Regions from separate parts of the Pseudomonas sp. KH_024_B2 genome, predicted to be linked through region 1. Evidence: predicted binding sites of a transcription regulator. Region 1 holds the regulator's gene; each other region holds the start of a gene.

Region 1 (10,187 bases):
GGTCAGCGGGACCTTGATGACGATCTTCGAGCCCTTGCCCTTGGTCGAGTAGATATTGATGGTGCCGTTGAGCTGGGCGATCTTGGTTTTCACCACGTCCATGCCCACGCCGCGCCCGGAGACGTCGGAAATCTCGGTCTTGGTCGAGAACCCCGGAGCGAAGATCAGGTTGAAGCAATCGGTCTCGCTGAGACGGTCCGCCGCATCCTTGTCCATCAGGCCTTTCTTCACGGCGATACCGCGCAGAACATCGGCGTCCATGCCCTTGCCGTCATCGGAGATGGACAGCAGGATGTGGTCGCCTTCCTGTTCAGCGGACAGAATTACTTTGCCGCTGCGGGGTTTGCCCATCGCTTCGCGCTCAGCCGGCTCTTCGATACCGTGGTCGACCGAGTTGCGTACCAAGTGGACCAGCGGGTCGGCCAGGGCCTCGACGAGGTTCTTGTCGAGATCGGTTTCTTCGCCGACCAACTCCAGGGCAATCTCTTTCTTCAACTGACGAGCCAGGTCGCGAACCAGTCGCGGGAAGCGGCCGAAGACTTTCTTGATCGGCTGCATCCGGGTTTTCATCACCGCGGTCTGCAAGTCGGCGGTCACCACGTCGAGGTTCGACACGGCTTTGGACATGGCTTCGTCGCCGCTATTGAGGCCTAGACGGACCAAGCGGTTACGCACCAGCACCAATTCGCCGACCATGTTCATGATCTCGTCCAGCCGCGCGGTATCGACCCGCACGGTGGTCTCGGCTTCACTGGCCGGTTTTTCCGCAGGTGGCGCGGCCGGGGCACGGGCCGCAGCCGTCGCAGCGGCTGCAGCAGGCTTCGGTGCTTCGGCTCTAGGCTCGGGCGCTTTGGCGACGGGTTTCGGTGCAACAGCCTTGGCAACCGGCGCCGCAACCGAAGCGCTGGCGCCGGTAGCGGTGCCAACTTCAGTGAACTTGCCCTTGCCGTGCAATTCGTCGAGCAGCGATTCGAACTCGTGATCGGAGATCAGATCGCTGCCGACAGCTGCAGCGGTTGGCGCAGCCGGGACCGGTGCCGAAGCAATGGCCGATTCCAGCGCATCAACGGCAAAGTTGCCCTTGCCGTGCAACTGATCGAGCAGCGCTTCGAATTCGTCGTCAGTGATATCGGAGCTGTCGCCTGCCGCTTTCGGAGCAGCTGGTGCAGCGGGTGCTGCGACCACCGCATCGACGGCGAACTGGCCTTTGCCGTGCAGCTGATCGAGCAACGACTCGAACTCGGCATCGGTGATTTCATCACTGGCCGCAGCATTGCTGGCAGGTAGAAGAGCAGCCGTCGGAGCCTCGGCCTGTGCCTTGACGGCGTTCAGCGAGTCCAGCAGTTGTTCGAACTCGTTATCGGTGATGTCGCCCGATTCGCTTTCGCCAGCCGGTTCTTCGACCATGTCGGCAACCGGAGCGGATGCAGCCTCGGTTTGCGGCTCGGCCAGACGGGCCAGAGCCGCCAGCAATTCAGGCGTGGCAGCCGTGATCGGGCTGCGTTCGCGCACTTCGGTGAACATGCCGTTCACCGCATCCAGCGCTTCCAGAACCACGTCCATCAATTCCGAGTCGACGCGACGCTCACCCTTGCGCAGGATGTCGAAGACGTTCTCGGCGATGTGACAGCACTCCACCAGCTCGTTGAGCTGGAGGAAGCCGGCGCCCCCTTTTACAGTGTGAAAACCGCGAAAAATTGCGTTGAGCAAGTCTGCATCATCTGGCCGGCTTTCAAGCTCGACCAGTTGCTCGGACAGTTGCTCAAGAATCTCGCCGGCCTCAACCAGGAAATCCTGAAGGATCTCTTCATCGGCGCCGAAGCTCATTAAGGGTGTGCTCCTAACAGGTCTAAAAACCTAAAATCCAAGGCTGGATAGCAAATCGTCCACATCGTCCTGACCGGACACAACGTCTGCTCTTTTATCGGCATGAATCTGCGGACCTTCACCCTGAGAGAGATGTTTTTGCGGATCTTTTTCTGCGAGGATCGATTCGTGGTCATGTTCAATGCCCGCAAACCGGTCGACCTGACTGGCCATCAGCACGAGTTTGAGCAGATTGCTTTCGACTTCCGTGACCAGTTGCGTCACGCGCTTGATCACCTGACCCGTGAGGTCCTGGTAATCCTGAGCCAGCAGGATGTCGTTGAGATTGCTCGACACGACGCGAGTCTGTTGCTCGCTACGGGTCAGAAAACCCTCTACCCGCCGGGCCAGCTCGCGGAACTCTTGCGCACCGACTTCGCGGCGCATGAACCGCCCCCAGTCCTCGCTCAAGGCCTGAGCCTCGTTGCTCAGACCGTTGACCAGCGGGGTACTGTTCTCGACCAGGTCCATGGTGCGGTTGGCCGCAGCCTCGGTCAGCCTGACCACATAGGACAGGCGCTCAGTGGCATCCGTGATCTGTGAAACTTCCTCGGCTTGCGGCATATTCGGGTCAATCTGAAAATTGACGATTGCACTATGCAGTTCGCGGGTGAGCTTGCCGACTTCCAGGTACAGGCCGCGATCACGAGTCTGGTTGAGCTCATGGATCAGTTGCACAGCATCGCCGAACCGGCCTTTTTCAAGGCTGTCGACCAGTTCGCGGGCATGTTTTTTCAGGGTCGATTCAAAATCGCCCTGTGAAGTTTCGTTATGCTCCATAGCTCCCCCGTGGCGGACTCATCAACCGATGCGTTCGAAGATCTTTTCAATCTTGTCTTTCAACGCCTGAGCCGTGAATGGTTTGACCACATAGCCGTTCACACCGGCCTGAGCGGCTTCGATGATTTGCTCGCGCTTGGCTTCGGCCGTGACCATCAGCACCGGCAGGTGCTTGAGCTTTTCATCGGCACGCACGTGGCGCAGTAGATCGATACCGGTCATGCCGGGCATGTTCCAGTCCGTTACCAGAAAGTCGATGCTCCCGCTGTTGAGGACCGGAATCGCGGTAGTACCGTCATCCGCCTCGACCGTGTTGGTGAACCCAAGGTCACGCAACAGGTTTTTTATGATCCGCCGCATCGTTGAGAAGTCATCAACGATGAGGATTTTCATATTCTTGTCCAATTCGACCTCCAAGCAGTCTTAAAACGCGCGCAGCACCTGAACGCGCCATTCAATCAATTAGGCGTAACACTCAACGGTTGTATGGATTACAACGGGCCGTGACCGGTGCAGCAAAATGCCGTACCAACCTCGTTCGCAGTGTCCCCACACTGCCTGTCAGCGCGCTCGCCACTCCCCCAAACGCCCCCGTAAACGGGCCGCGCACTGGCTGTGTAACTGGCTGACCCGCGATTCGCTGACCCCCAGGACCTCACCGATTTCCTTGAGGTTCAGCTCTTCGTCGTAGTACAGCGCCAACACCAGTCGCTCACGCTCCGGCAAATTGGCAATCGCGTCCGCCAACGCAGCCTGGAAACGTTCATCTTCCAGATCACGCGACGGCTCGAGATGAGCACTCGCGCCATCCTCGTGCAGCCCTTCATGCTCGCCGTCCTGCAACAGATCGTCGAAACTGAATAAGCGGCTACCCAGGGTGTCGTTCAAAATCCCGTAATAATCATCGAGACTCAATTGGAGTTCGGCCGCAACTTCATGATCTTTAGCGTCACGGCCGGTTTTAGCTTCAATTGAGCGGATTGCGTCACTGACCATCCGGGTATTGCGGTGGACCGAACGTGGAGCCCAGTCGCCTTTACGCACTTCATCGAGCATCGCGCCACGAATGCGGATACCCGCGTAAGTCTCGAAACTCGCGCCCTTGCTGGCGTCGTATTTGGTCGACACTTCCAGCAAGCCGATCATCCCGGCCTGGATCAGATCCTCGACCTGAACACTGGCCGGCAGGCGCGCCAGCAAGTGGTAGGCAATACGCTTGACCAGTGGCGCATAGCGCTCGATCAGTTCGTACTGGCTGTCACGCGCCGACGTCTTGTAAAGGTTGTAACCGCTGGCTGTCATAGAACAGGACCCGCTGTCTGATGCACCAGCCGTTCGACGAAAAATTCCAGATGCCCACGAGGATTGGCAGGTAGCGGCCAGGTATCGACCTTCTGGGCAATAGCCTTGAACGCCAGCGAGCACTTCGAGCGCGGGAACGCTTCATAGACCGCACGCTGTTTCTGCACAGCCTTGCGCACGCACTCGTCGTAGGGAACCGCACCGACGTATTGTAAGGCCACGTCCAGGAAGCGATCCGTGACCTTGGTCAACTTGGCGAACAGATTGCGGCCTTCCTGCGGGCTCTGCGCCATGTTGGCGAGCACCCGGAAGCGGTTCATGCCGTAATCGCGATTGAGCAATTTGATCAGCGCGTAGGCATCGGTGATCGAGGTCGGCTCGTCGCAGACCACCAGCAGGACTTCCTGGGCGGCGCGCACGAAACTGACGACCGACTCGCCAATCCCGGCGGCGGTGTCGATCACCAGCACGTCGAGGTTGTCGCCGATATCGCTGAAAGCCTGGATCAGCCCGGCATGTTGCGCCGGACTCAAATGCACCATGCTCTGCGTGCCGGACGCCGCGGGGACAATGCGAATTCCGCCGGGTCCCTGCAGCAGCACATCGCGCAGCTCACAGCGCCCCTCGACCACATCGGCCAAAGTGCGTTTGGGTGTCAGTCCCAACAGAACGTCGACGTTCGCCAGCCCCAGATCGGCATCCAGCAGCATGACGCGCCGGCCGAGCTCAGCTAGAGCCAGGGACAAGTTCACTGACACGTTAGTCTTCCCGACGCCACCTTTGCCGCCGGTCACCGCGATCACCTGTACGGGATGCATGCTACCCATGTTCGTTTTTTACCTTGTCTTACTTAGACGGAGGCCACATAACTGGCTGCGCGTTCACCATTGGAACAATGCATGGCAGACCATCGATGTAGATACACTGCAATCTATTCATTATTACCTCAGCCGACCCGCTTGGCCGGACTGTGGTAGAGATCAGCGAACATATCAGCCATGGCTTCTTCGCTGGGTTCTTCCTGCATCTGCACACTCACGGCGCGACTGACCAATTGATGGCGCCGCGGCAAATGCAGATCATCCGGAATCCGCGGCCCATCGGTCAGATAGGCAACGGGTAATTCGTGACTGATCGCCAGACTCAACACTTCGCCCAGACTCGCCGTTTCATCCAGTTTAGTCAGGATGCAGCCGGCCAGCCCACAACGTTTGTAACTGTGATAAGCAGCGGTTAGAACCTGTTTTTGGCTGGTTGTTGCCAACACCAGATAATTTTTTGATTTGATCCCGCGACCGGCCAGGCTTTCCAGCTGCATGCGCAACGCCGGGTCGCTGGCCTGAAGGCCGGCGGTATCGATCAACACCACACGCTTGCGCAGCAGCGGATCGAGCGCCTGCCCCAGGGACTGGCCCGGGTCGAGGTGGGTCACGGAGACATTGAGGATGCGCCCCAGGGTCTTGAGTTGTTCCTGAGCGCCAATCCGGTAGCTGTCCATGCTCACCAGCGCGATGTTCTGCGCGCCGTACTTGAGCACATAACGCGCCGCCAGTTTGGCCAGCGTAGTGGTCTTGCCCATGCCGGCCGGGCCGACCATGGCGATCACCCCACCCTCTTCCAGCGGCTCGATCTCGGGTGTGGCGATCATCCGCGCCAGGTGCGCCAACAGCATGCGCCAGGCCTGGCGAGGCTCTTCAATTTCAGCGGTCAGCGCCAGCAGATCGCGCGACAGTGGACCGGACAGACCGATGCGTTGCAGGCGACGCCAGAGGTTGGCCTGCTGTGGTTTGCTGCCTTGCAACTGATTCCAGGCGAGCGAACCCAACTGCACTTCCAGCAGTTCACGCAGACCGTTGAGCTCGAAACGCATCGAGTCGAACACCCGCTGATCCACAGCCGGAGCGGCAGGTGCCGGTGCTGGACGGCGGGGTTCGGCAAACGTCGGCTCGATCAAGGGTTCGGCGGCGGTCAGCGGCAAACCGGCGAACAACTGGCGATTGGTGGTTGAATCGCCGTCACCGCGCAGGCTCAGCTCAGCCTGGGCCGTGACAATCCGCGACTGGGTTTTGCGTAATTCGTCTTCGAGCTCGATATTCGGTACGCGGGGTGCCAGCGCGGACAGTTTGTAATCAAGCGCAGCCGTCAGCTCGACACCGCCGGCGATCCGGCGATTACCGATAATGGCAGCATCAGCGCCCAGCTCATCGCGAACCAGCTTCATGGCCTGGCGCATATCGGCGGCGAAAAAACGCTTAACTTGCATAAACCACTACCTCAGCCGTTGGGCCCTACTGTCGCAACGATGGTCACTTGCTTGTTGTCAGGAATTTCCTGATACGCCAACACATGCAAACCCGGGACTGCCAGCCGTCCGAACCGCGAGAGCATCGCGCGGACCGGACCGGCTACCAGCAGAATCACCGGCTGACCTTGCATTTCCTGACGCTGCGCCGCTTCGATCAACGAGCGTTGCAACTTCTCAGCCATGCTTGGCTCCAGCAGAACGCCCTCTTCCTGACCTTGTCCTGCCTTCTGCAGACTATTGAGCAATATCTGTTCCAACCTTGGCTCCAGGGTGATCACAGGCAGCTCCGACTCAAGCCCCACAATGCTTTGGACGATGGCACGGGATAATCCGACACGCACCGCGGCGACCAGCGCGGCAGTATCTTGACTCTTGGCGGCATTGTTGGCGACGGCTTCGGCAATGCTGCGAATGTCGCGAACCGGCACCTGCTCGGCCAACAACGCCTGCAGCACTTTGAGCAGCTGCGACAACGACAGAATGCCCGGCACCAACTCTTCAGCCAGTTTTGGCGAGCCTTTGGCCAGCAACTGCATGAGTTGCTGGACTTCTTCGTGGCCGATCAGCTCACTGGAGTGCTTGTACAGAATCTGGTTAAGGTGCGTGGCGACCACGGTACTGGCGTCCACCACCGTGTACCCCAGCGATTGCGCCTGGGAGCGCTGACTGATTTCGATCCATACCGCCTCCAGACCAAAGGCCGGATCTTTGGCGGTAATGCCATTGAGCGAGCCATAAACCTGCCCCGGGTTGATCGCCAGTTCACGATCCGGGTAAATCTCGGCTTCGGCCAGGGTCACGCCCATCAAGGTGAGGCGGTAGGCGCTCGGCGCCAGATCGAGGTTGTCACGAATATGCACAGTGGGCATCAGGAAGCCCAGATCCTGGGAAAGCTTCTTGCGCACCCCCTTGATCCGCGCCAGCAACTGCCCACCCTGGTTACGGTCCACCAGCGGGATCAGCCGATAACCGACTTCCAGGCCGATCATGTCGATCGGCGTCACGTCATCCCAGCCCAGCTCCTTGGTTTCCTGAGCGCGCGACGGTGAAGGCAGCAGTTCCTGCTGACGCTTGACCTCTTGCAGAGCCTGAACCTTGACGATGTTTTGCTTCTTCCAGAACAGATAAGCGCCGCCGGCAGCCAGCGCTGCCATGCTGAGAAAGGAAAAGTGCGGCATGCCCGGCACCAGGCCCATCACTGCCATCATGCCGGCGGCCACGGCCAGGGCCTTGGGCGTGGCAAACATCTGCCGATTGATCTGTTTGCCCATGTCTTCGGAACCGGAAGCACGGGTCACCATGATCGCCGCGGCGGTCGACAGCAACAGTGATGGCAATTGCGCCACCAAACCGTCACCGATGGTCAACAGCGCGTAGACCTTGCCCGCATCGGCGAAAGTCATGCCGTGCTGGAAGATACCAACCGCCATGCCGCCAATCAGGTTGATAAACAGAATCAACAGACCCGCGATGGCATCGCCGCGAACGAATTTGCTGGCACCGTCCATGGAACCGTAGAACTCGGCTTCCTGGGCCACTTCCATACGGCGCGCCTTGGCTTGGCCCTGATCGATCAGGCCAGCGTTCAAATCGGCGTCGATGGCCATCTGTTTGCCGGGCATCGCATCGAGGGTGAAACGCGCGCTCACTTCGGAAATCCGTCCGGCACCCTTGGTCACTACCACGAAGTTGATAATCATCAGAATCGCGAAGACCACGATACCAACCACGTAGTTACCGCCGATCACCACCTCACCGAAGGCCTGGATCACCTTGCCGGCGGCGGCATGCCCGTCCTGGCCGTGGAGCATCACCACCCGGGTCGAGGCCACGTTCAGGGCCAGGCGCATCAAGGTGGCGACCAGCAGAATCGTCGGAAACACCGCAAAATCCAGCGGCCGCAAGGCGTAGACGCAGACCAGCAGCACGACGATCGACAAGGCAATGTTGAAGGTGAAAAACACGTCGAGCAGAAACGGCGGGATCGGCAACATCATCATCGCCAGCATGACCAACAGCAACAGCGGCACACCCAGATTGCCTCGACTGAGGTCCGCCAGGTTGCCGCGAGCGTTGTTGATTAACTGAGAGCGATCCACCGGTATTCCCCGTCCCTTGAAGCAAACTTTTGACGCCGAAAGCAGGCGCAGGGCGGGTACTGCAAGAAGCCTTCCAACTTTTGTGCTGGCGGGGAATAGAAGTTATTGGAGGGTTCCGTGTAGCCTGGACTGGCGCTATGGCGAGCAAGTCCGCTGGTCATCTGGATCAGCCTCAGGTTGACAGTCGCGCCACTTTCGACCGGCAACCCTGAAAATCCACTGGACATTTCCTTGTTTCTGGAGTCAAGGGGTGAAGGTTTATTTTTCATGTCGGAAAAATATACCTTCACCTTTTCTGCTCATTTACTTTTTAAGCTTCAGGAAAGTCTTCTTACAATGATGTTATCTATTTGATAGTCATTCCCACCGTCACTGCCAGAGCCACCTCCCCTGTCCTGATGACTCACTATGCGCACTAGCTGACTTCCTGTCTGGGCAACGGTGAAGTTGGCAATCTGTTGATACCATTGGCCTGTCCTGGGGACGCTATAGACAGGAAGAATCTGCTGGCCCAAGGCGGTGCTGACTGAAAAAATCGGCGGCACATTGTTTGCGAGCGGACTAAAGTTTCGAACGCTATAGCTGAATGAATAGGTTCGTCCTGTCATGAACCCAAATGTTTGACTGAACAACACTCCGGCATGCCCCGAATAAGCTGTCGTATCATTATGAAATACTCCCCCCGTAATACGCCCTTGAAAGCCTGCAGGGCCTATTTGCCAGTTACCTGCGGTCCCATCGTTGAAGTCAGTAATGGAGTCCCGCCAGGTGTCAACCTCTACGGTAAACACTCGCGCCGCCGACACCGGATCACTGCCGTACAACGCCTTGGCCGTGATGCTGTGGGTGCTGACGCTCAGCCCCGTCAGCGGCACCGTCCAGTCGCCGCTGGCATTGACGTTGGCCGGCCCCTTGAAAACCGTGCCGTCGAAAATCTCGATCTTCTGGTTCGGGCTCGCCTTGCCGCTCAGCGTGACACTGGTGTCAAAGGTCGTGCCGCCAGCTCCGACCTCGCCTTTGGAGTCTCTGACCGAGGTGATGGTGGGTGCCACCTCCGCCACCACATTCACGCCCCAGGCCGCCGACGCCAGCGATTCCGACTTCGCGACGAAGCTGTGTGCGGCCCGGCTCAACCCGGTGCGGGTCGCGGTCCAGATCCCGCTCGCCGGGACATCGACCGTCTGCGGCAAAGCGCCGTTATCGGTAATGACCACCTTCAGGTTCGGCGTCGCCTTGCCGGTCAGGATCACCGTGGTGTCGACGGTCGTGCCGCCGTTGGCGATATCCCGCAACTTGGAGTCCGTGACCTTGTCGATGCTCGGCTGCACCTCTGCCACCACATTCACGCCCCAGGCCGCCGACGTCAGCGATTCCGACTTCGCGACGAAGCTGTGCGCGGCCCGGCTCAACCCGGTGCGGGTCGCGGTCCAGATCCCGCTCGCCGGGACATCGACCGTCTGCGGCAAAGCGCCGTTATCGGTAATGACCACCTTCAGGTTCGGCGTCGCCTTGCCGGTCAGGATCACCGAGGTGTCGAGGGTCGTGCCGCCGTTGGCAATATCCTGCAACCGAGAGTCCGTGACCTTGTCGATGCTCGGCTGCACCTCTGCCACCACATTCACGTCCCATGCAGGAGATTCCATTCCGGAGCCATAGCTTGCTTTGGCAACAAAGCTGTGCGCGGTCCGGGTCAGCCCGGTGCGGGTCGAGGTCCAAGTCCCTTCGGACCCGACATCGACCGTCTGCGGCAAAGCACCATTATCGGTAATGGCCACTTTCAGATTCGGCATTGCTTTGCCGGTCAGGATCACCGTGGTATCGACGGTCGTGCCGCC
Region 2 (10,187 bases), 540 kb from region 1:
AACGGCAGCATCATGACCGTGCCGGATGTGGAGAAGCGCTTGAAGGCGATCCAGGCGCGGGGCGGCAAGGTGGTAGTGGTCGATCCACGGCGCAGCGAAACGGCGGCCATCGCCGATCAACATGTGTTTGTCCGTCCGGGTGGCGATGCGGCGCTGTTATTCGGCTTGCTCAACACCTTGTTCGATGAAGGCTTGACCCGCGACAGCCATTTGCCGGTAGAGGGTCTGGACGAGGTCCGCCAGGCAATCAGACGCTTCACACCCGAGACGATGAGCGCACTCTGCGCCGTCCCGGCCGGGCAAATCCGTCAGTTGGCGCGGGATTTCGCCGCAGCAGACAAAGCCGTCTGCTATGGCCGCATGGGGGTTTCCACTCAGTCATTCGGCACCTTGTGCCACTGGCTGGTTCAGTTGATCAATCTGCTGACCGGCAATCTCGATCGGGTCGGCGGCGCGCTGTGTACGGAACCTGCGGTGGACCTGGTGGCTTCGACTTCGGGTGGACATTTCAATCGCTGGCAAAGCCGGGTCTCGGGGCGTCCGGAATATGGCGGCGAGCTGCCGGTGTCGGCACTCGCCGAAGAAATGCTCACTGAAGGGCAAGGCCAGGTACGAGCGCTGATCACGGTCGCCGGAAATCCGGTGCTGTCCACGCCCAATGGCCGGCAACTGGAGCAGGCGCTGGACGGGCTGGAGTTCATACTCAGCATCGACCTGTACATCAACGAAACCACCCGCTATGCCGACCTGATCCTGCCATCGACCTCGGCGCTGGAGAACGATCACTACGACACCACGTTCAATATGTTCGCGGTGCGTAATGTCAGTCGTTTCAATCGGGCGATTCTGGCCAGGCCTGAAGGTGCATTGCACGACTGGGAAATATTTGTCGGCCTGGCACAAGCCTTTGCGGCGAAGACCGGCAAAGAGCTCAAACCGACCATTTCCCCGGCGCAGATGATCGACCGAGGGCTGCGTGCCGGCCTGTATGGCGATGCTTCGACCTATAAGTTGTCCGTTGCGACCTTGTTCGACCATCCCCATGGGATCGACCTGGGGCCGCTCAAGGCGAATCTCGGGCCGCGTTTGAAGACCGCGAATCAGCACGTTCAGGCGGCGCCTGCAGTGATTCTGGCTGATCTGGAGCGCTTTGCCGCGCTGCAAGCACCATTGCCTGACGAACTGTTGATGATCGGGCGCCGGCATGTACGCAGTAACAACTCCTGGATGCATAACTACCATCGCCTGGTGAAAGGCAAGCCGCGTCATCAATTGCTGATGCACCCGGATGACCTGGCCAGTCGCGGCCTCAGTGATGGGCAGCGAGTGCGTGTCAGCTCGCGGGTCGGAGCCATCGAGGTCGAAGTGCTGGCAAGCGTCGAGATGATGCCGGGCGTGGTCAGTCTGCCCCATGGTTGGGGCCATGCACGGCCTGGGGTGCAGATGGGAATTGCCACTGGCCAGCCGGGTGCCAGCGCCAATGACCTTACGGATGAGCGACAGCTGGATGAGCTTTCCGGCAACGCGGCGTTGAACGGCGTGCCGGTCAAGGTGGCGACGGCCTGAGTGTAGCGCAGGGATTTCTGCGATAATGAGTGCCTGTCGGGGAGGCCGAGCATAGCGCTCGGCTTTCCGTTACAATGCGCCACCGTGCCGACAACTGAGTCGGAAAGTTCAGCCGAGGTGCTCCATGGATATTATCGAAACTATTAAAGAGCAGATTGCCAACAACACCATTCTGCTTTACATGAAAGGCTCGCCGAATGCCCCACAGTGTGGCTTCTCCGCGAAAGCCGCTCAGGCCGTTATGGGCTGTGGTGAGAAGTTCGCTTACGTGGACATCCTGCAGAACCCGGAAATCCGCGCCAACCTGCCAAAATACGCCAACTGGCCAACCTTCCCGCAACTGTGGGTCGGTGGTGAGCTGGTCGGCGGTAGCGACATCATGACTGAAATGGCCGCCGACGGTTCATTGCAGGCCACGATCAAAGCTGCTGTCGAAAAAGCCGCAGCGAACAAGACCGAAGCCTGATCGCTGGTGATTTGACAACAAAAAGCCCCGCCTCTCGAAAGAGGGTGGGGCTTTTTGTTGCATCGAGACTTTTGTTGTATCGAGAGCAGGGCGCCAGGTTACTCGCCCATCTGCGATTGCAGGTAGTTCTCAAGACCGACTTTATCGATCAGGCCCAGTTGGGTTTCCAGCCAGTCGATATGTTCTTCTTCAGACTCAAGAATATCTTCCAGTAGTTCACGGCTGCCGAAGTCGCCGGTCACTTCGCAGTGAGCGATGGCCACCTTGAGATCGGCATGGGCGGTTCTCTCGATGCGCAGGTCGCACTCAAGCATTTCCTTGGTGTGTTCACCGATCTGCAGCTTGCCGAGGTCTTGTACGTTCGGCAGGCCTTCGAGGAACAGGATGCGCTTGATCAGCTTGTCCGCATGCTTCATTTCGTCGATGGATTCGTGGTATTCGTGCTTGCCGAGCTTGCCCAGGCCCCAATCTTCATACATGCGTGCATGCAGGAAGTATTGATTGATCGCGACCAGCTCATTGGCAAGAATCTTGTTGAGATGCTGGATGACTGTAACGTCGCCTTTCATGATGGGAATCCTGCCCTATATTCGCGGTATATGAATATAGTTTGAGCCGCGCAACTACTAGTGTCAAACCTAAGTTATTGAATAATATATGAAAATTAATCGGAATAAGAATGTTTTTGTTCCGCATCGCGGTGCTAAGCAGTTGATTTCCAGACATAAAAAAACCGGACGCTAAGTCCGGTTCTTTAAAATACGTTATTTAAGCGGCAGAAAATTCTACAGGGTAGGGGATCGCTGCCTGGCTGCTTTGCAGTTTGGTCAGGGTTTCACGAACCACTTCCTTGGCAAGGCAGGCGCATTTGCCGCATTGGCTGGCAACGCCGGTGGCCTGACGTACTTCCCGATAGCTGCAGCAACCTTCATAGATTGCATCGCGGATTTGACCGTCGGTGACGCCAGTGCAGAGGCAGACATACATAAGTGAAAACCGTCGCTGGTTGTGACTCGATTGCGATGGATCTTAATGTTAACGAGAATGATTGTCAAAGTGGTTTCTGAAAGCTTTTCGTCATAAGGGCGTGTGACTGACGAACGGTTTCCTCTCACGTCTCCATGAGGAAAATATAGCAGCGGCTTTTTACCTGTCTCGAAAAAAAACCGCTAAGGACAGGTTAAAAACGCAGTGTATGATGGCCGGTCCTTGCGAAGCGGGTTCGTGTCACAGGGCTGTCGCCTGAGGGTGGCAGGCTGGTACGAACCCTGTTCTTCAACGTTATTACACCAGGAGATATCCAATGAGCGTACTCGTAGGCAAACAAGCCCCTGATTTCACCGTACCGGCCGTACTCGGCAATGGCGAGATCGTAGACAGCTACACCCTGTCCTCGGCCATCAAAGGCAAATACGGCCTGGTGTTCTTCTACCCACTGGACTTCACCTTCGTTTGCCCGTCCGAGCTGATCGCTCTGGACAACCGCATGGCTGACTTCAAGGCACGCAACGTTGAAGTGGTCGCGGTGTCGATCGACTCGCACTTCACCCACAACGCATGGCGCAACACCCCTGTGAACAATGGCGGCATCGGCCAGGTTCAATACACCATGGCTGCCGACATCAAGCAGGAAATCATGAAAGCCTACGACGTTCAGTCCGCAGACGGCGTGGCTTTCCGTGGCGCGTTCCTGATCGACGACAAAGGCGTTGTCCGTTCGCAGATCATCAACGACCTGCCGCTGGGCCGTAACATGGAAGAGCTGATCCGCTTGGTCGACGCTCTGCAATTCCACGAAGAGCACGGCGAAGTTTGCCCGGCCAACTGGAAAAAAGGCGACAAAGGTATGACTGCTTCGCCAGAAGGCGTTGCTGCTTACCTGACCGAGAACGCTGGCAAGCTGTAAACCAGGCGTCAGGCATAAAAAAACCGGCCTCTGAGGCCGGTTTTTTTATGGGCGGGATATTTTCAGGCGACCCGATCAGTCGTTGAAGTCTTCCCAGCCGCCCATTTGTTTCCAGCGGTTGACGATGCCGCAGAACAGCTCGGCGGTCTTCTCGGTGTCGTAGCGTGCCGAGTGGGCCTCGCGACCGTCGAAGTCGATATCGGCAGTCTGGCAGGCCTTCGCCAACACGGTTTGACCATAAGCCAGACCGGCCAGCGTCGCGGTGTCGAAGCTGGAGAACGGATGAAACGGGTTGCGCTTCATGTCCAGGCGCGCGACAGCGGCGTTGAGGAAGCCCAGATCGAAGCTGCTGTTATGCCCCACCAGAATCGCGCGTTTGCAGCCATTGGCCTTCAGAGCCTTGCGTACGCCGCGGAAGATATCGGTCAGGGCCGTTTCTTCGCTGACAGCCATGCGCAGCGGATGATCGAGCTTGATCCCGGTGAACTCCAGAGCGGCTGCTTCGATGTTCGCGCCCTCGAAAGGCTCTACCCGGAAGAAGTAGGTGTGTTCAGGGAACACGAAGCCTTTTTCGTCCATGCCGATGGTGACCGCGGCAATTTCCAGCAAGGCATCGGTGGCACAGTTGAAACCACCGGTTTCAACGTCGACGACTACCGGGAGGTAACCACGAAACCGGGCTGCCATTGGATGGCGAGAGCCGCCACCGCCGTTATGGCCGTCTTGTTCGTCGTCGAAATGGTCTTCACTCACGAGTGTTTCTCCAGCAGGCGCCAGCGCAGTTTTTCACCGGCGCGCAGCGGGATTACAGACAGCTCGCCGAAGGGCAGGCTGGTCGGGGCGGTCCATTCTTCGCGAACCAGGGTGATGCTATCGGTGTTCGCTGGCAGGCCATAGAAGCGCGGGCCATGCAAACTGGCGAAACCTTCGAGCTTGTCCAGTGCATTGCGCTGTTCGAAGGCTTCGGCATACATCTCGATCGCAGCATAAGCGGTGTAGCAACCGGCACAGCCACACGCCGCTTCTTTGGCATGTTGAGCATGCGGGGCCGAATCGGTACCCAGGAAAAACTTCTCGCTGCCACGGGTGGCGGCGTCGAGCAGTGCTTCCTGGTGGATATTGCGCTTGAGGATCGGCAAGCAATAGAAATGCGGGCGAATCCCGCCAACCAGCATGTGGTTGCGGTTGTACAACAGGTGGTGAGCAGTGATGGTCGCGCCTACGTTGGCCGGGGCCTCGTTGACGAACTGCACGGCTTCACGGGTGGTGATGTGTTCGAACACCACCTTGAGTGTCGGGAAGCGTTCCACGACCCGGCGCAGGTGTTCGTCGATGAACAGTTTTTCACGGTCGAAGACATCGACGTCGCCGCGAGTGACTTCACCGTGAATCAGCAAGGGCAGCCCGACTTCGGCCATGGCCTCAAGTGCAGGGAAGATCTTGTCGATGCTGGTAACGCCAGAGTCCGAGTTGGTGGTCGCGCCGGCCGGATAGAGCTTGGCGGCGTGCACGAAACCACTGGCCTTGGCCTCGCGAATCTCGGAAGGCTCCGTGCGATCGGTCAGGTAGAGCACCATCAGTGGTTCGAAAACGCTGCCGGCCGGGCGCGCAGCGAGAATACGCTGGCGATAGGCATCGGCTTCAACGGCGTTACGCACCGGTGGTACCAGGTTGGGCATGATGATGGCGCGGCCAAAGGTGCGCGCAACATCCGCAACAGTATTGGGTAGCACAGCACCATCGCGAAGATGTATATGCCAGTCGTCGGGACGCAGCAGGGTCAGGCGGTCGGACATTGGGGATTCCAGGCGGGTCAAACTGAGGGGAATGCTACCGGAAAAGACTCTCTCAGGCACTCGCTATCAAGTTTTGCAGCAAGCTTCCGATATCCCATAGGTGTGCTGTAAACAACTGATATGCCGTAAACGCGTGTCGGTCTTTTGTGTAGAAGCCAATGGAGCCTCCCGTGCGCCAGCGTTATTTAGCCTTGCTCAGTGTGTTTGCCTGCCTGCCCGCGATGGCTGTGACTTTCCAGACGCGTCTGGAAAGCATCGAGTGGAAGGTCGATGGTGACAAATTCGAGTGCCGCCTGAGCCAGCCCATTACCGATTTTGGTTCCGGTGAGTTCGTGCGGCGTGCTGGCGAGCAGGCGACGTTCCGCCTCAAGGCCTACAACTCGACGCTCGGTGGTGGCTCGGCGACCTTGTTGGCGGCCGCTGCACCCTGGCAGCCGGGGCGCGGTGATATCAATCTGGGGGCGGTGAGGGCCGGCAGTGGCGATGTGCTGTTCAACAGTTCGCAGGTGCAGGCCGGTCGACTGTTCAATGGCTTGCTGGACGGCCGCAGCCCGGTGGTTCGCCATTACTCTCGGGAGGGTGGCGTTTCTGAAGTTCGTTTGTTACCGGTCAAGTTCAACAAGGCCTATAGCGATTATCAGGCGTGCACTGCCAAGCTGTTGCCGATGAATTTCGATCAAGTGAAGCAGGCCGAAGTCGGCTTTCCAGGCGGTGGCATCGACCTTGATGCGCAGGCCAAGGCCAGATTGCAGGTCATGCTGGAGTTCCTCAAGGCTGATCCGAGCGTCAATCACATCGAGCTCGACGGCCACTCGGATAACAGCGGCAATCGTTTGACCAATCGTGATCTGTCGCGGCGTCGAGCCTTGGCGGTGATGGATTTTTTCAAGGTCAACGGCGTCCAGGAGTCGCAAATCATCATGCGTTTCCACGGTGAGCGCTATCCTTTGGCACCCAATACCAATCCCGCCAATCGAGCGAAGAATCGCCGGGTCAATGTTCACCTCGAGCGTGTTGCACCCACCGAAAAGCCGGCTCCACAGGTCAGCTCCGCGAGCAATGCGGCGGCGACTTCCTGAAACGGCTGTAGTCGTCGCGCACTCGACATAATCTGTCGCTTCGTCGTCATAAGCTGTCGCGCCTCTGTAAATTTATTGGTTTGAACGGTAGAATCAAAGGCTTTCCGTACAACCCGGTGGAGTGATGGCATGGCGGACGTAAACAAGGTCGTTCTGGCGTATTCCGGCGGCCTGGACACTTCGGTGATCCTCAAGTGGCTGCAGGATACTTATAACTGTGAAGTGGTGACGTTCACCGCTGACCTGGGTCAGGGCGAAGAGGTCGAACCTGCACGCGCCAAGGCACAAGCCATGGGCGTGAAAGAGATCTACATCGACGATTTGCGCGAAGAGTTTGTCCGCGATTTCGTTTTCCCTATGTTCCGCGCCAACACCGTTTACGAAGGCGAGTACCTGTTGGGTACCTCCATCGCTCGTCCGTTGATCGCCAAGCGTTTGATTGAAATCGCCAACGAAACCGGCGCCGACGCCATTTCCCATGGTGCAACCGGCAAAGGTAACGACCAGGTTCGTTTTGAACTGGGTGCCTATGCGTTGAAGCCTGGGGTCAAAGTGATTGCTCCGTGGCGTGAATGGGATCTGCTCTCCCGTGAAAAGCTGATGGATTACGCTGAAAAGCACAACATCCCGATCGAGCGTCACGGCAAGAAAAAATCCCCGTACTCGATGGATGCCAACCTGCTGCACATCTCCTATGAAGGCGGCGTGCTGGAAGACACCTGGACCGAGCACGAAGAAGACATGTGGCGCTGGACCGTCTCCCCGGAGAAGGCTCCTGACAAGGCGCAATACCTGGAACTGACCTACCGCAACGGCGATATCGTCGCACTGGACGGCGTCGAAATGACCCCGGCCACCGTGCTGGCGACCCTGAACCGTATCGGTGGCGAACACGGTATTGGCCGTCTGGACATCGTCGAGAACCGCTATGTCGGCATGAAGTCCCGCGGCTGCTACGAGACGCCTGGCGGCACCATCATGCTGCGTGCTCACCGTGCGATCGAGTCGATTACCCTGGACCGCGAAGTGGCTCACCTCAAAGACGAGCTGATGCCTAAGTACGCCAGCCTGATCTACACCGGTTACTGGTGGAGCCCCGAGCGTCTGATGCTGCAACAGATGATCGATGCGTCTCAGGCACACGTGAATGGCGTGGTTCGCCTGAAACTGTACAAGGGCAACGTCATTGTCACCGGCCGTAAGTCCGATGAATCGTTGTTCGATGCAAACATTGCGACTTTTGAAGAGGATGGCGGCGCTTACAATCAAGCGGATGCTGCGGGCTTCATTAAACTCAATGCGTTGCGTATGCGTATTGCCGCAAACAAAGGTCGGAAATTGTTCTGATTGATTGAAGGCGAGCAAAAAATGGCCCTGCATAAGCAGGGCCTTTTTTTTGCATGATGCTTTCTTTTTTTCATCTTGCGAATTCGCGTTTTTTTGTGTGTTTTCTATTGTCGATCATTAACTTGGCAGGCTCTGTGTCAAGGCGCGCGTGCTCAAGTTGTACACTATATAGGAAGGTTGTTTCGTCTCGTCCTTGTTTGGCTTTTCAAGTTCGTGCTGATTTATAAGTTGAGCCGACTTCTGATTGGTAAGAAAAATGATAAGCTCGCCGCTGTCTGGCTTGTTACGTATCTTCTGGCCGATCTCTAAGAATAGTGTATCAATGTCTTCTTTGGTATTTATCCGCCGGGTATCAATAAGGTGCAGGCCGTGCAGCATCTGGGGTAGATGGACGGTGGGTTGCATAGCGTGGTTTTTGAATAAATTGAAATGGACGGGTGGGTCTTGTGCATTGCGTGATGAATAGCGGCTTTTCTGCTGCCGGAATATAAGACTTTGCGGCGGGCATTTTTTCAGCCTTGCTGGCGGATAGACGTCTTTCTCATCGCCTGCTGTGCAATTATGTTGTTCCGGGGGGGCTTTGATTTCTTTCGGACGAGCCGCATCGTCGATGATCTTTATAAAGTCTTCTCCTTTCTCGAAATCGGAAGGCGCGTACAACGATTTGTAGTTGAAATTCAATGTGATAAAGAAAAGAAATATCAAGCAGAGCGGGAAACTGATAAGGAACCAGACATAGATATCCCGGTCGCCGTCATCAAGGAACGGCAGCGATACAGTTGCTGAGGCTTCCGTTAGCGCGGCGAAAATTGCAATGATGGTCATTGGGTTGGTTACTTTCTCTCGGTATTTGTTCATCTTTTCTCACTTAAGAATACTGTATTTCATGTCCTGGGTTTTAACGGCGGTAAGGTGCAGGAGACTGAGTGGTTTCTTTCAAGTGATGTGGTTGTCAATCTCGCCGTTGTTGTGGGTTTTTCTATCAATGGGTTATCGATGATCTTCAGTATCTGAAGGGGCTGCTATTTAACAAGTTCTCAAGATAAGTGTTGGTGTTTGGCATGCTAATAGTCGGGTGGGTTTTTCATGGTCGTTAGAGTTATTCTAGTCATGATCAGGCAAGGAAGATGAACTTTTTTAGACGCTAGGTGAGTATTTTTTAATGATGTTTCGATACAAAAAAAGCGAGGATTTAGTTTGAGTGATTCGGCAAACTTCCGCTATAAATGTGATGCGGTACAAAAAAATCATCAAGCCAAGGTAGGGCGCGTGTCGATTAAACTTTAAGACACATCCTTTTTGGTGTTTTTTTGTAGGATAAATCCGAGTTGCTTGTAGGAATGGTCTCTGGGTGCTGGTGACTGGGGAGGGCGCGATGCCAAGGGGAAATGACTAGGCTATTGTGCTGACTCTAAAAATTCGAACAGCGAAAATTGGACTTGCCCATGAATAAAGTGCTGATCGTGGATGCCCGTCATTCGTCTTGCTGTACGCATGCTGATGGAGCGCCATTGCTATGAAGTCATTGCAGAGACGGATAATGGTGTGGATGCCTTGCAGCTGGCCCGTGAGCATATGCCGGATATCGTTATCCTGGATATCGGAATTCCAAAGCTTGATGGTTTGGAAGTTATCGCGCGCCTGACTTCAATCACCATGCCTTTCAAGGTGCTGGTGTTGACCTCACAGGCACCGGGACATTTTTCCATGCGTTGTATGCAGGCCGGCGCCGCAGGGTATGTGTGCAAGCAACAAGATTTGACAGAGCTGCTTAGCGCGATCAAAGCGGTACTTTCCGGATATAGTTATTTTCCCAATCAGGCGTTGCATACCGTACGTTCGAGTTTGGGGAATGCCAGCGAAGCGGATATGGTCGATCGTCTTTCTGGTCGGGAGATGATGGTGTTGCAGCAGCTTGCACGAGGAAAGACCAATAAGGAGATTGCCGATGGAATGTTTCTCAGCAACAAAACAGTGAGTACTTACAAGACGCGCTTGCTGCTGAAGCTCAATGCCCGTTCATTGGT
Region 3 (10,187 bases), 2.8 Mb from region 1:
AGCTGAGCTCGTCCTTGCATCTTCCTTTGGGTTCATCTTCTTACTTGGCTGGAATCTTCGATGCTGGCGTACCAACAAAAAAGCTTTTTGATCGTCGATGATTTCTCTGATTTCCGCACTTCAGTCAGGTCCATGTTGCGCGAGTTGGGCGTCAAGGACGTAGACACTGCCGACACGGGTGAGCAGGCGCTGCGCATGTGTGCGCAGAAGCGCTACGACTTCGTCCTGCAGGATTACCATCTTGGGGACGGGAGGAAGAACGGTCAGCAGGTGCTCGAAGACCTGATGGTCGACAAGCTGATCAGCCATGAAAGCGTGTTCGTCATGGTCACTGCCGAGACCAGCCAGGCCATGGTGCTCAGTGCCCTTGAGCATGAGCCGGACGCTTATCTGACCAAACCCTTCAATCGCGCGGGTCTGGCTCAGCGGTTGGAGAAGCTGGTGCAACGCAAGAATTTGCTCAAGCCGATTCTGCAAGCCCTCGACCGGGGCAAGCCCACTGAAGTCCTGGCAGCCTGTGCGGCTCTGTGCAAGCAAGAGCCACGGTTTGCGCCGTTGTGCCTGCGTTTCAGGGCTGATGCTTTGCGCGACCTTAATCAGCATGAGGCGCTGGAGCGCTTTCTCAATACCATTCTGGCGGACCGCCCTTTGCCCTGGGCCTATGCCGGGTTGGGTTGGTCGCTGTTCAAGCGAGGCCAGGTCAGCCAGGCACAGACCCTGTACGAAACGGCGCTGAAGACTTTTCCGATGATGCCGGCGCTCTACGACGGAATGGCCGATGTGCTGGTCGCCCAAGGGGACACCAAACGCGCACAGAGCGTGCTGGAGGAAGCCGTTCGTTTGTCGCCTCTGGCGGTGCGCCGACAATCGCTGCTCGGCAAGCTGGCGTTGGCCAACGAAGATTTTGAAAGTGCATCGAAAGCCTATCGCCAGGCCGTAGCCCAAGGGCAGCAGTCGCGTTTCAAGGACCCGGAGAGCAATCTCGGTCTGGCCCAGGCGTTGATCAGTAAAGGCAGTGAGAAAGGCCTGGATACCCGGACCCGGCTGGAAATCAATCAGACCCTGAGCGCGGTTGCCAAGGATAACGTCAACGATCCGGGGCTGCAGGTGCGTGCACGGCTGATGAAAGCCACCAGCTTGTTGCTCAACGATGCCGAAACCGCCGAGAAACTGACGGAGCAGGCGATGGCCCGCCTTGAGGGCATGGAGCAATTCATGAGCGCCGAAGCGGCGCTGTTGGTCGCCAAACAACTCCAGCAGTTGGGTCAGGCAGAGGCCGGTGCATCCATGCTGAAAAACTGTGCGGAAATCTACGGTGACGACCCGGTGGTGATGCAAGGCATCGCCAAGCTGACCGACGACCCGGCGATTCTCAATGCCGGTAACGCCGCCGCCGACCTGAACCGTCAAGGCGTGCGCAGTTACAAGGCGGGCACTCTGACCGAAGCCCGGGCGCTGTTCCGCGGCGCGCTGTTGTTGCAGCCGAAGAACATCAGTATTGCCTTGAATATGGCGCAATCGCTGTTGCACGGGGCCGATGCCAGTTCCGACACGGCCTTGCTCGAAGAGTGTCGGGCCTGCTTGAAAATGGTTGGCATGATTCCCGAGAGCGACACGCGCTATCCGCGTTACCAGAAGCTGCGAAGCAAGGCCTTTGGCGAATGAACGACAGTGACCAGGGGCTCGATTTTTCTACGGTGATTGCCTCCACCGTACACGACATGAAGAATTCCCTGGCCATGCTCATGCAGGCTCACGCTCAATGGCTCGCACGTCTGCCAGACGCCCAGCGGCAAACCGCCGAGCAGGGCGTTATCGAGTACGAGTTCGCGCACCTCAATGGCATGCTGGTGCAGTTGCTGGGGCTGTACAAACTGGGGGTCAATCAGCTGCCATTGCAGCCTGATTACCATGAGCTGGATGACTTCATCGAAGCGCAGCTGGCCTGTCACCAGGAGGTGTTCAAAAGCCGCGGCATCGTCGTGACCTGTGAGGTCGATCCCTTGAGCCCCCTCGGTTTCTTCGATCGGGAGCTGATCGCCACCGTATTGGCCAACAGCATCAATAATGCTATCCGCTATGCCCGCCATGCTCTGTTGATCAGCGTGCAGGATGAGGCCGGGCAACTGGTGGTGAGCATCAACGACGATGGGGACGGTTACCCGCCGCAGATGATCGAGCGTCAGGCGGATTACCTGCAAGGCATCAACCAGAGCAGCGGCAGCACCGGCCTGGGCCTGTACTTCGCCGCGCGTATTGCTGAACTGCATCAGCGCAACGGTGTGCGTGGGCGTACCGCGATCAGCAATGGCGGCCCCTTGGGCGGCGGGTTGTTCAGCCTCTATCTACCTTGAATGGCGTGCCTTGAATGGCGCCGCTGACGGCAAAACCTGCCCTGCGAAATCCTGAATTATCGTTTCAGCCTTCACTTCATGGCTGACCTGCGTCATATATCGCTGCTTTTCGCCTGTGCCTGCTTGAAATCCTGAACGGGTGGTGCGTATTTTGTACGGGTCGCCGTTCGCGGCTTGCACAACACAGGATTGAGTCATGACGACCGATGGCCACAAGTCACTCGCGCAGCGATTGACGGGCATTGATGAGATTGAATGTGTCACTCCGGATCTTAATGGTGTGCCACGTGGCAAGGTAATGACCTGCGAGGGTTTCCTCGAGGGGCGGCGGTTGCAGATGGCGCGGGGTGTGCTGCTGCAATGCATCATGGGCGGTTATCCGCCGGCGCGTTTTTACGGCAGCGATGACGGCGATCTGGCGCTTGTTGCTGATCCCAAACATATTCATCGTTTGCCCTGGAGCAAGCAGCCGCGGGCGTTGGCGATTTGCGATGCGGACGAGTTGACCGGTGAAAGCTCCCGTCTCTCGACTCGCGGCCAGCTTAAAGCGGTTATCGCCCGTTACGCGGCGCGGGGCCTGGCGCCCGTGGTGGCGACCGAGCTGGAGTTTTTCGTATTCGCCCCGAACACCGACCCGACCCAGCCATTCCTGCCGCCTGTGGGTCTGGACGGACGCCGCGAGTCAGGACATTCGGCCTTTAGTATCAGCTCCAATAACGGCTTGCGGCCGTTCTTCAGTGAAGTCTACGAATGTATGGCGGCGCTGGGCTTGCCGCGCGATACGTTCATGCATGAGATGGGCATCAGCCAGTTCGAAATCAATCTGTTGCACGGCGATCCGTTGCTGCTGGCTGACCAGACGTTCCTGTTCAAGCACTTGCTCAAGGAAGTCGCGCTCAAGCATGGTCTGACAGTGGTCTGTATGGCCAAGCCGCTGGCGCACACGCCGGGAAGCTCGATGCATATTCACCAAAGCATTGTGGAGCTGGGTACCGGGCGCAACGTGTTCAGCGACAAGGCCGGAGAGCCAACCGCGACCTTCCGCCATTTCATCGGCGGGCAGCAAGCGGCGCTGGCGGATTTCACCGCGCTGTTTGCGCCGAACGTGAACTCTTATCAGCGCTTGTGCCATCCTTACGCGTCGCCGAACAATGCCTGCTGGTCCCACGACAATCGGGCCGCGGGCTTGCGGATTCCCGCGAGTTCGCCGGTGGCGCGACGGGTCGAGAATCGGTTGCCGGGTGCTGATGCCAACCCTTATCTGGCGCTTGCCGCGAGCCTCGCTGCCGGGCTTCACGGCATAGAAAACGAGCTGGAGCCGACCCCGGCGATCCAGGGCGAATTCGAAGTGCCGGAAAGTTTGTCGTTACCTTGTACCTTGCATGCGGCGCTTGAGCGTCTGAAACGTAGCCAGTTGGCGAAGGAACTGTTCGGCAAAGAGTTCATCGAAGGCTACATTGCTTCGAAGACCATGGAACTGAGCAGTTTCTACGATGAAATCACTCCCTGGGAGCGGCGTGTTTTAGCTGCCCAGGCATAACCGACCCGTCGCCGTCGGGCTATCTTTGCTGATAGCCCGATACCCAATTCAAGGAGCCGCTCGGAACGCCGATGCGCCAAATCTGGAAATCCTTTCGAGCGCTTTATTTCGCCTCGCTGATGATGCTTATCGGCTCGGGCTTGCTCAGTACTTACCTGGCGTTGCGCCTGGCCGCCGACCATGTCGACAGTCTGTGGGTCGGTGCGTTGATGGCAGCCAACTATTTCGGCCTGGTGCTGGGCGGGAAAATCGGCCACCGGCTGATTGCCCGGGTCGGGCATATCCGGGCTTATGCGACCTGCGCCGGGATTGTCGGTGCGGCGGTGCTGGGCCATGGGCTGGTGGATTGGTTACCGGCCTGGCTGTTTCTGCGGGTGATCGTCGGCCTGGGCATGATGTGTCAGTACATGGTCATCGAGAGCTGGCTGAATGAGCAGGCCGACGCCAAACAGCGCGGCGTGGTGTTCAGCGGCTACATGATTGCGTCCTACCTGGGGCTGGTTCTGGGTCAGCTGATTCTGGTCATGCACCCGGAGCTGGGACTGGAATTGCTGATGCTGGTGGCCCTGTGTTTTGCCTTGTGTCTGGTGCCCGTGGCCATGACCCGGCGCATTCACCCGGCGCCATTGCATCCGGCACCGATGGAGCCGCGGTTCTTTATCAAGCGTGTCCCGCAGTCCTTGAGTACCGTGCTCGGGTCGGGGTTGATCGTCGGTTCGTTCTACGGCCTGGCACCGCTGTATGCCTCCCAGCAGGGGCTTTCCACGGAGCAGGTCGGCCTGTTCATGGGTAGCTGCATCTTTGCCGGATTAGTGGTGCAGTGGCCGCTGGGCTGGTTGTCGGATCGCTATGATCGGGCGCTGCTGATCCGTTGTTTTGCGACTTTTCTGGCGCTGGCCGCGTTGCCTCTGGCGGTCATGCCTCAGGTGACGCTTGAAGTGCTGTTTATCGCCGGTTTCCTCTGCTCATTGGTGCAGTTCTGCCTGTATCCCTTGGCGGTGGCGTTTTCCAATGACCATGTCGAAGGCGATCGACGGGTGTCGCTGACGGCGATGCTGTTGGTGACTTATGGTGTCGGCGCAAGCATCGGGCCGCTGGCGGCGGGTGTGCTGATGAAGCTGTTCGGCAGCCAGATGCTCTATGCGTTCTTCAGCTTTTTCGCCCTGGTGCTGGTGTGGCGTATTCGGCCGAAGGCTGTGACCAACCTGCATCAGGTCGAGGATGCGCCTCTGCATCACGTGGCCATGCCAGACAGTATGTCGAGTTCGCCATTGGTGGCTTGCCTTGACCCGCGGGTCGACGAGCAGGTTGTACATGATCAGATGCAGAACCATGTAAGCCCTGAGCCTGAGCCGGAAGTGGAGTCCGAAGTGGAGGTAACGCCCGAGGAGCCGGATCCGGAGCAGCCACAAAGTTTCACTGAGGCCAGGCCTTAGACCCTGGAAACGAAAAACGGGCAGTCACCGAAAGGGACTGCCCGTTTTTTATTGACGGGTCAGGATCAGAGATCGTCTTTATCGAAGCGCCGTGCTTCACGCTGAAGCTGATAGACAAAACGCTCGACCTGCCGTTGCACCAGGCCGCTCATGTTGTGGAAGCGCACCCCGGCGAAGGTGGTGTCGATTCGCTCTTCGTGATGCAGATAGCGTAATTCGACCGGTGCGGTCATGTTGCCGAAGGGCAGGGCGGCAATGAAGCGGTCGTAGACCTCGCCCAGTTGCAGGCGGTCGGAGATATCGCCATCAAAGCGCAACTTGCAACCGGTGGCCGAAATGTCCAGCAGCTTGCCGTTGACCGGGGCTTTGAGTTTTTCGCCGCCGAGTTCGATGTTGACCAGTTGAGCCAGTTTCAGCGCTGCACGAAAGGCATTGCGCCGCTGGTGATAGACCACTTCGACAGGCATTGCGCCGCGATAGCAGCGACCGCCATTGGATTCGTCGATCGTCAGCGAGCCATTGCCGTCCCACGCGATCCGCACGCCGTCGTGGAAGCCCTCGACGCGATACGCTTCGCCATTGAGCAAAAAGCGCTCGCCGTCGCGAGGAATCATTTCGTCCAGGGCGATCATGCTGCTGTCTCGATCGACTTCGACCAGATAGCTCTGAAAGCGCTGAGTGCGCTCATGGAAAGTGATGATCAGTGGATCATGGCTCTCTTGCAGCAGCCGCAGGTTGGCGGCGATTTCCAAAGGGGTAGTGAGCACCTTCGGTGGCTGCGGAGCATCTTCCGCGTTTTGGGCATTGAACACGGTTCATCAATCTCCAGGCAAAATACGACACGCAATAGCCGGCATTTTGCCAGCATGTTTCGCGCCTTGATAGAGCGCATTTATCTCTGATTTCAAGCCTGACTGAGTGGGCGCGGCTTCGCCAGCCTGGAGGTTGATCCGCGGGCATCATAAAGGGCAGGAGGTTCGCCGCCGGTGAGGATCTTCAACTGATTGGCGGTGGTGGCTTGCTGAACCTGGATCGAGCGACCGTTGAGTTCGTTGGCTGCCTGGCATTTGGCCAGAAGCTGGTTGAGCTCATCGCTCTGAGTCAGCAGCTGGTTGCCAATGGACGATTGCCCGGCAAGCTGTTCCAGGCCGCTGCGATTGGCCGGCAGGTTGAGGCTGACGAGAATCTGGCTGCGTAAACGGCCATGCTGTTCAAGCAGAATGATCAGGGCCTGTTTCTGCGCGAGAATATCTTCGAGCAGTGGCATGTCGCGACCGTGCAACGCCAGGGATTCGGCTTGCAGCAACTCCAGCAGGTGCTCCGCAGGAGCAAAGTCGTCAGTGATCAGTTGCAGTAAATGAGTGTCGTGCATGGCTGGCCTTGGGTTTTAAGCGTCCAAAAGCCTGGCGCAGGCCATTGGCTAGCGCTGGGCTTCGAAGTTGAGCAGTTTGCTGGCTACACGGTTGCTGTCGACTTTATAGCTGCCATCGGCAATCGCTTGCTTCAACTCGGCCACACGGGCGTTGTCGACAGCGGGTTGATCGCGCAGCTTGTCAGTGACCTTCTGCAACTGTTGAGCCTCATCGCTGAGGTGGACCGATTCCCCGCTTTGGCTGGTACTGACCTGTTCGGTCGGGGTATTCACCGGCGCGGATTTGCCGGCGTCGCCGGTTTCCTTGCTGCCGCTGGTACGCGTACTGCCTGTGAGTGTGGGGGAGCTGTTTAATCGATTGAAATCGATGATCATGATGGAGAACCTCTGGGTATTTGGACGCTTGCCATGTTTTCGGCCATACCCGGAAAAACTTTAGGCTCAATTATCAATGAGCCGGCGCGCGTCGGCACCTGCCTTGCTTGAGGCACAGTTTAGGGAACACCCGAGCATAGCGCCAGTTTCCTACAAGGCGACTTCCACCTGGCCTGGCGCGGTCACACGCGCTTTGATCACCCGTTGAGAGTTCAGATTCTTGACCTTGATTTGTTCGCTCATGCCTCCATTGGACAGGGCTTCGCCGGGCATTCGCACATTGAGCGTACCGCTGCGGGCGGAGATCACCACTTGATCACCTTTGCGCACGACCTCCGCTTGTTCCAGGTGGACAAGGGTAATGACTTGATCGCTGACCATGGGTCGGACGAGTTTCTGCCCGATGGCTTGATCGACAGACGTCAGATAGCCCTGGTTGATCTGGCTGATGTCCCGCTCGCGCAGGGTGACGTCCTCGGGATTGATGATCCCCGTGCGTTTAAGGGGGCGAGTGGTGGTCACGATCTCTCGGAACAGGCGCACTTGAGCGGGCACGAAGACCGTCCAGGGAGACGCTCCGTCGCAGCGCACCCGTACGGTGACGCGACCCAAAGGTTGAGCCGGGCTCTCCAGCGTCGCTGTCAATTCCTTGTCGCATACCGGCAGGCGCAAGCGAGGGTCGAGCTGGTTGACCTGGATTTCGTAGCGTCCTTGCGTCTGGCTGGTTGCCAAATAATCTTCAACGGTGAACTCAAGAAAGCCTTGAGTGACGCCGATAAGCAGATCAGGCAAGGTAACCGAATCAGCAAGGGCAGGGCTGCCAGCGTTGAACAGGCAGACGGCCGACAGCGCGCAGAGTAATTTGCGGTAGTTTGCGGTCAGGCGTCGGAAAAATGTCGTTTTGGCGTTCATAACGGTTAAAAAGCAAGCCCCGTGCCGTTTAGTGATGAATGTGCGTCGGATCTTAAGCATTGGTGTAGGAGTCTGGGCATGGCTGGTGTAATGGATTCGGTTAACCAGCGCACGCAACTGGTAGGGCAGAATCGCCTTGAGCTGTTGTTGTTCCGTCTTGACGGCCAGCAGCTGTATGGGATCAACGTGTTCAAGGTTCGGGAGGTGCTGCAATGCCCCAAGCTGACCCTGTTGCCCAAGTCCAGTCCTGTTGTGTGCGGTGTCGCAAATATTCGGGGGGCGACCATTCCGATCCTTGATCTGGCAATGGCGACCGGCTCGGGCGGGTTGAAAGATCAAAGCAATCCCTTCGTGATCATCACGGAGTACAACACCAAGACCCAGGGCTTTTTGGTCCGGTCGGTCGAGCGCATCGTCAACATGAACTGGGAGGAGATCCATCCGCCGCCCAAGGGCACGGGTCGCGATCATTACTTGACGGCGGTGACCCGGGTCGACAATCAGTTGGTCGAAATCATCGATGTCGAGAAGGTTCTGGCTGAAGTGTCGCCAACCCCGGAAACCATTTCAGTGGGTGTGGTGGACGTTGAAACCCGGCACAAGGCGGTTTCCCTGCGGGTGCTGACGGTTGACGATTCGTCGGTGGCGCGCAAGCAAATCACCCGTTGCCTGCAGACGATCGGCGTCGAGGTCGTCGCGTTGAATGACGGCCGACAGGCGCTGGATTACCTGCGCAAGCTGGTCGACGAGGGCAAGAAGCCGGAAGAAGAATTCGTGATGATGATTTCCGACATCGAGATGCCTGAAATGGACGGCTACACCCTCACGGCCGAGATCCGCAATGACCCTCGCATGCAAAAGCTGCATATCATCCTGCATACTTCGTTGTCAGGCGTGTTCAATCAGGCGATGGTGAAGAAAGTCGGTGCCGATGACTTCCTTGCCAAATTCCGTCCTGATGACCTGGCATCCCGGGTAGTCGACCGGATCAAGGCAGCAGATATCAGCCAGGAGCGTTTGCTCCTGGCGGTCAATACGATTTAAGAGGCGGCATCATTGTCTACGGGTAATTTGGATTTCGAACAGTTCCGGGTCTTCCTGGAAAAAGCCTGTGGCATTTTGCTCGGTGAGAACAAGCAATATCTGGTGTCGAGCCGTCTCAATAAACTGATGGAACAGCAGGGTATCAAATCCTTGGGTGAGCTGGTTCAGCGCATTCAGACCCAGCCGCGCAGCGGTTTGCGCGAGATGGTGGTGGACGCCATGACCACCAACGAAACCCTCTGGTTTCGTGACACCTACCCGTTTGAAGTCTTGAAGAACAAGGCGCTGCCCGAGTCGATCAAGGCTAGCCCTGGCCAGCGCCTGCGAATCTGGTCGGCGGCGTGCTCGTCGGGGCAGGAACCTTACTCGTTGTCCATGTCGATCGATGAGTTCGAGCGGACCAACATGGGTCAGCTGAAAATGGGGGTGCAGATCGTTGCCACCGATTTGTCCGGCACCATGCTGAACAACTGCAAGACCGGCGAATACGACAGCCTGGCTCTAGGTCGTGGCCTCTCTCCAGAGCGGCTGCAGCGCTACTTCGACCCCAAAGGGGCGGGCCGTTGGGCGATCAAGGCGCCGATCAAGAGTCGGGTGGAGTTTCGTTCGTTCAACCTGCTGGACAGCTATGCGAGCCTCGGCAAGTTCGACATCGTGTTCTGCCGCAACGTGCTGATCTACTTCTCCGCCGAGGTGAAGAAGGACATCCTGCTGCGGATTCACAGCACCTTGAAGCCGGGCGGCTATCTGTTCCTCGGCGCCTCCGAAGCGCTGAACGGTTTGCCGGATCACTACCAGATGGTCCAGTGCAGCCCGGGGATTATTTACCAGGCGAAGTGATTTGGCCGGCTACACCAAAACGGGAGTCCTCAGGGGGCTCCCGTTTTTTTATGTCTGCCAATTTCCCTCGGGACCACACCTATCCAATGTGGGAGCGAGCTTGCTCGCGAATGCGGTATGCCAGTCAAAGCAGATGTCGACTGACACGACGCCTTCGCGAGCAAGCTCGCTCCCACAGGGTCAGGTGTTGTTCTCCCGACTGTGAGCAGCGGCAGAAAAGCGGCAGGCGGCGGAAATCAGTTGCCGCTTTTCTGGCATTGCCGCCTTGCCGATGCCCGCAAAGCCCCGGTTTATGGCCTTTGGTAAATTGGCAC

The links. Region 1 encodes FliA, which starts transcription of late flagellar genes. Its sites were predicted from a motif close to CTAAAGTTTNNNNNNNNNNNGCCGNTAA; they were not measured.
Region 2: the regulator FliA is predicted to act here: its motif matches at 5,800-5,827, upstream of AC3I0A_RS21715 (flagellar protein MotY).
Region 3: the regulator FliA is predicted to act here: its motif matches at 7,114-7,141, upstream of flgM (flagellar biosynthesis anti-sigma factor FlgM).

The regions. Positions count from the first base shown of each region.
Region 1 covers NZ_CM174502.1:4,105,004-4,115,190, forward strand. Annotated here, with positions in the region: gene AC3I0A_RS19070 (chemotaxis protein CheA) at 1-1,827, opposite strand, end outside; gene AC3I0A_RS19075 (protein phosphatase CheZ) at 1,858-2,646, opposite strand; gene AC3I0A_RS19080 (chemotaxis response regulator CheY) at 2,668-3,039, opposite strand; gene fliA (RNA polymerase sigma factor FliA) at 3,208-3,948, opposite strand; gene fleN (flagellar synthesis regulator FleN) at 3,945-4,775, opposite strand; gene flhF (flagellar biosynthesis GTPase FlhF) at 4,895-6,211, opposite strand; gene flhA (flagellar biosynthesis protein FlhA) at 6,223-8,352, opposite strand; gene AC3I0A_RS19105 (hypothetical protein) at 8,670-10,187, opposite strand, start outside.
Region 2 covers NZ_CM174502.1:4,641,953-4,652,139, reverse strand. Annotated here, with positions in the region: gene AC3I0A_RS21750 (molybdopterin oxidoreductase family protein) at 1-1,566, shown strand, start outside; gene grxD (Grx4 family monothiol glutaredoxin) at 1,691-2,032, shown strand; gene bfr (bacterioferritin) at 2,131-2,601, opposite strand; gene AC3I0A_RS21735 (bacterioferritin-associated ferredoxin) at 2,801-3,019, opposite strand; gene AC3I0A_RS21730 (peroxiredoxin) at 3,336-3,938, shown strand; gene rnt (ribonuclease T) at 4,014-4,691, opposite strand; gene pyrC (dihydroorotase) at 4,688-5,734, opposite strand; gene AC3I0A_RS21715 (flagellar protein MotY) at 5,905-6,813, shown strand; gene AC3I0A_RS21710 (argininosuccinate synthase) at 6,943-8,160, shown strand; gene AC3I0A_RS21705 (hypothetical protein) at 8,278-9,018, opposite strand; partial or broken gene AC3I0A_RS21700 (response regulator) at 9,606-10,187, shown strand, end outside.
Region 3 covers NZ_CM174502.1:1,349,082-1,359,268, forward strand. Annotated here, with positions in the region: gene AC3I0A_RS06320 (response regulator) at 61-1,665, shown strand; gene AC3I0A_RS06325 (sensor histidine kinase) at 1,662-2,354, shown strand; gene AC3I0A_RS06330 (glutamine synthetase family protein) at 2,653-3,894, shown strand; gene AC3I0A_RS06335 (MFS transporter) at 3,966-5,330, shown strand; gene AC3I0A_RS06340 (flagellar brake protein) at 5,396-6,142, opposite strand; gene AC3I0A_RS06345 (flagella synthesis protein FlgN) at 6,235-6,702, opposite strand; gene flgM (flagellar biosynthesis anti-sigma factor FlgM) at 6,751-7,077, opposite strand; gene flgA (flagellar basal body P-ring formation chaperone FlgA) at 7,228-7,989, opposite strand; gene AC3I0A_RS06360 (chemotaxis protein CheV) at 8,068-9,033, shown strand; gene cheR (protein-glutamate O-methyltransferase CheR) at 9,046-9,873, shown strand.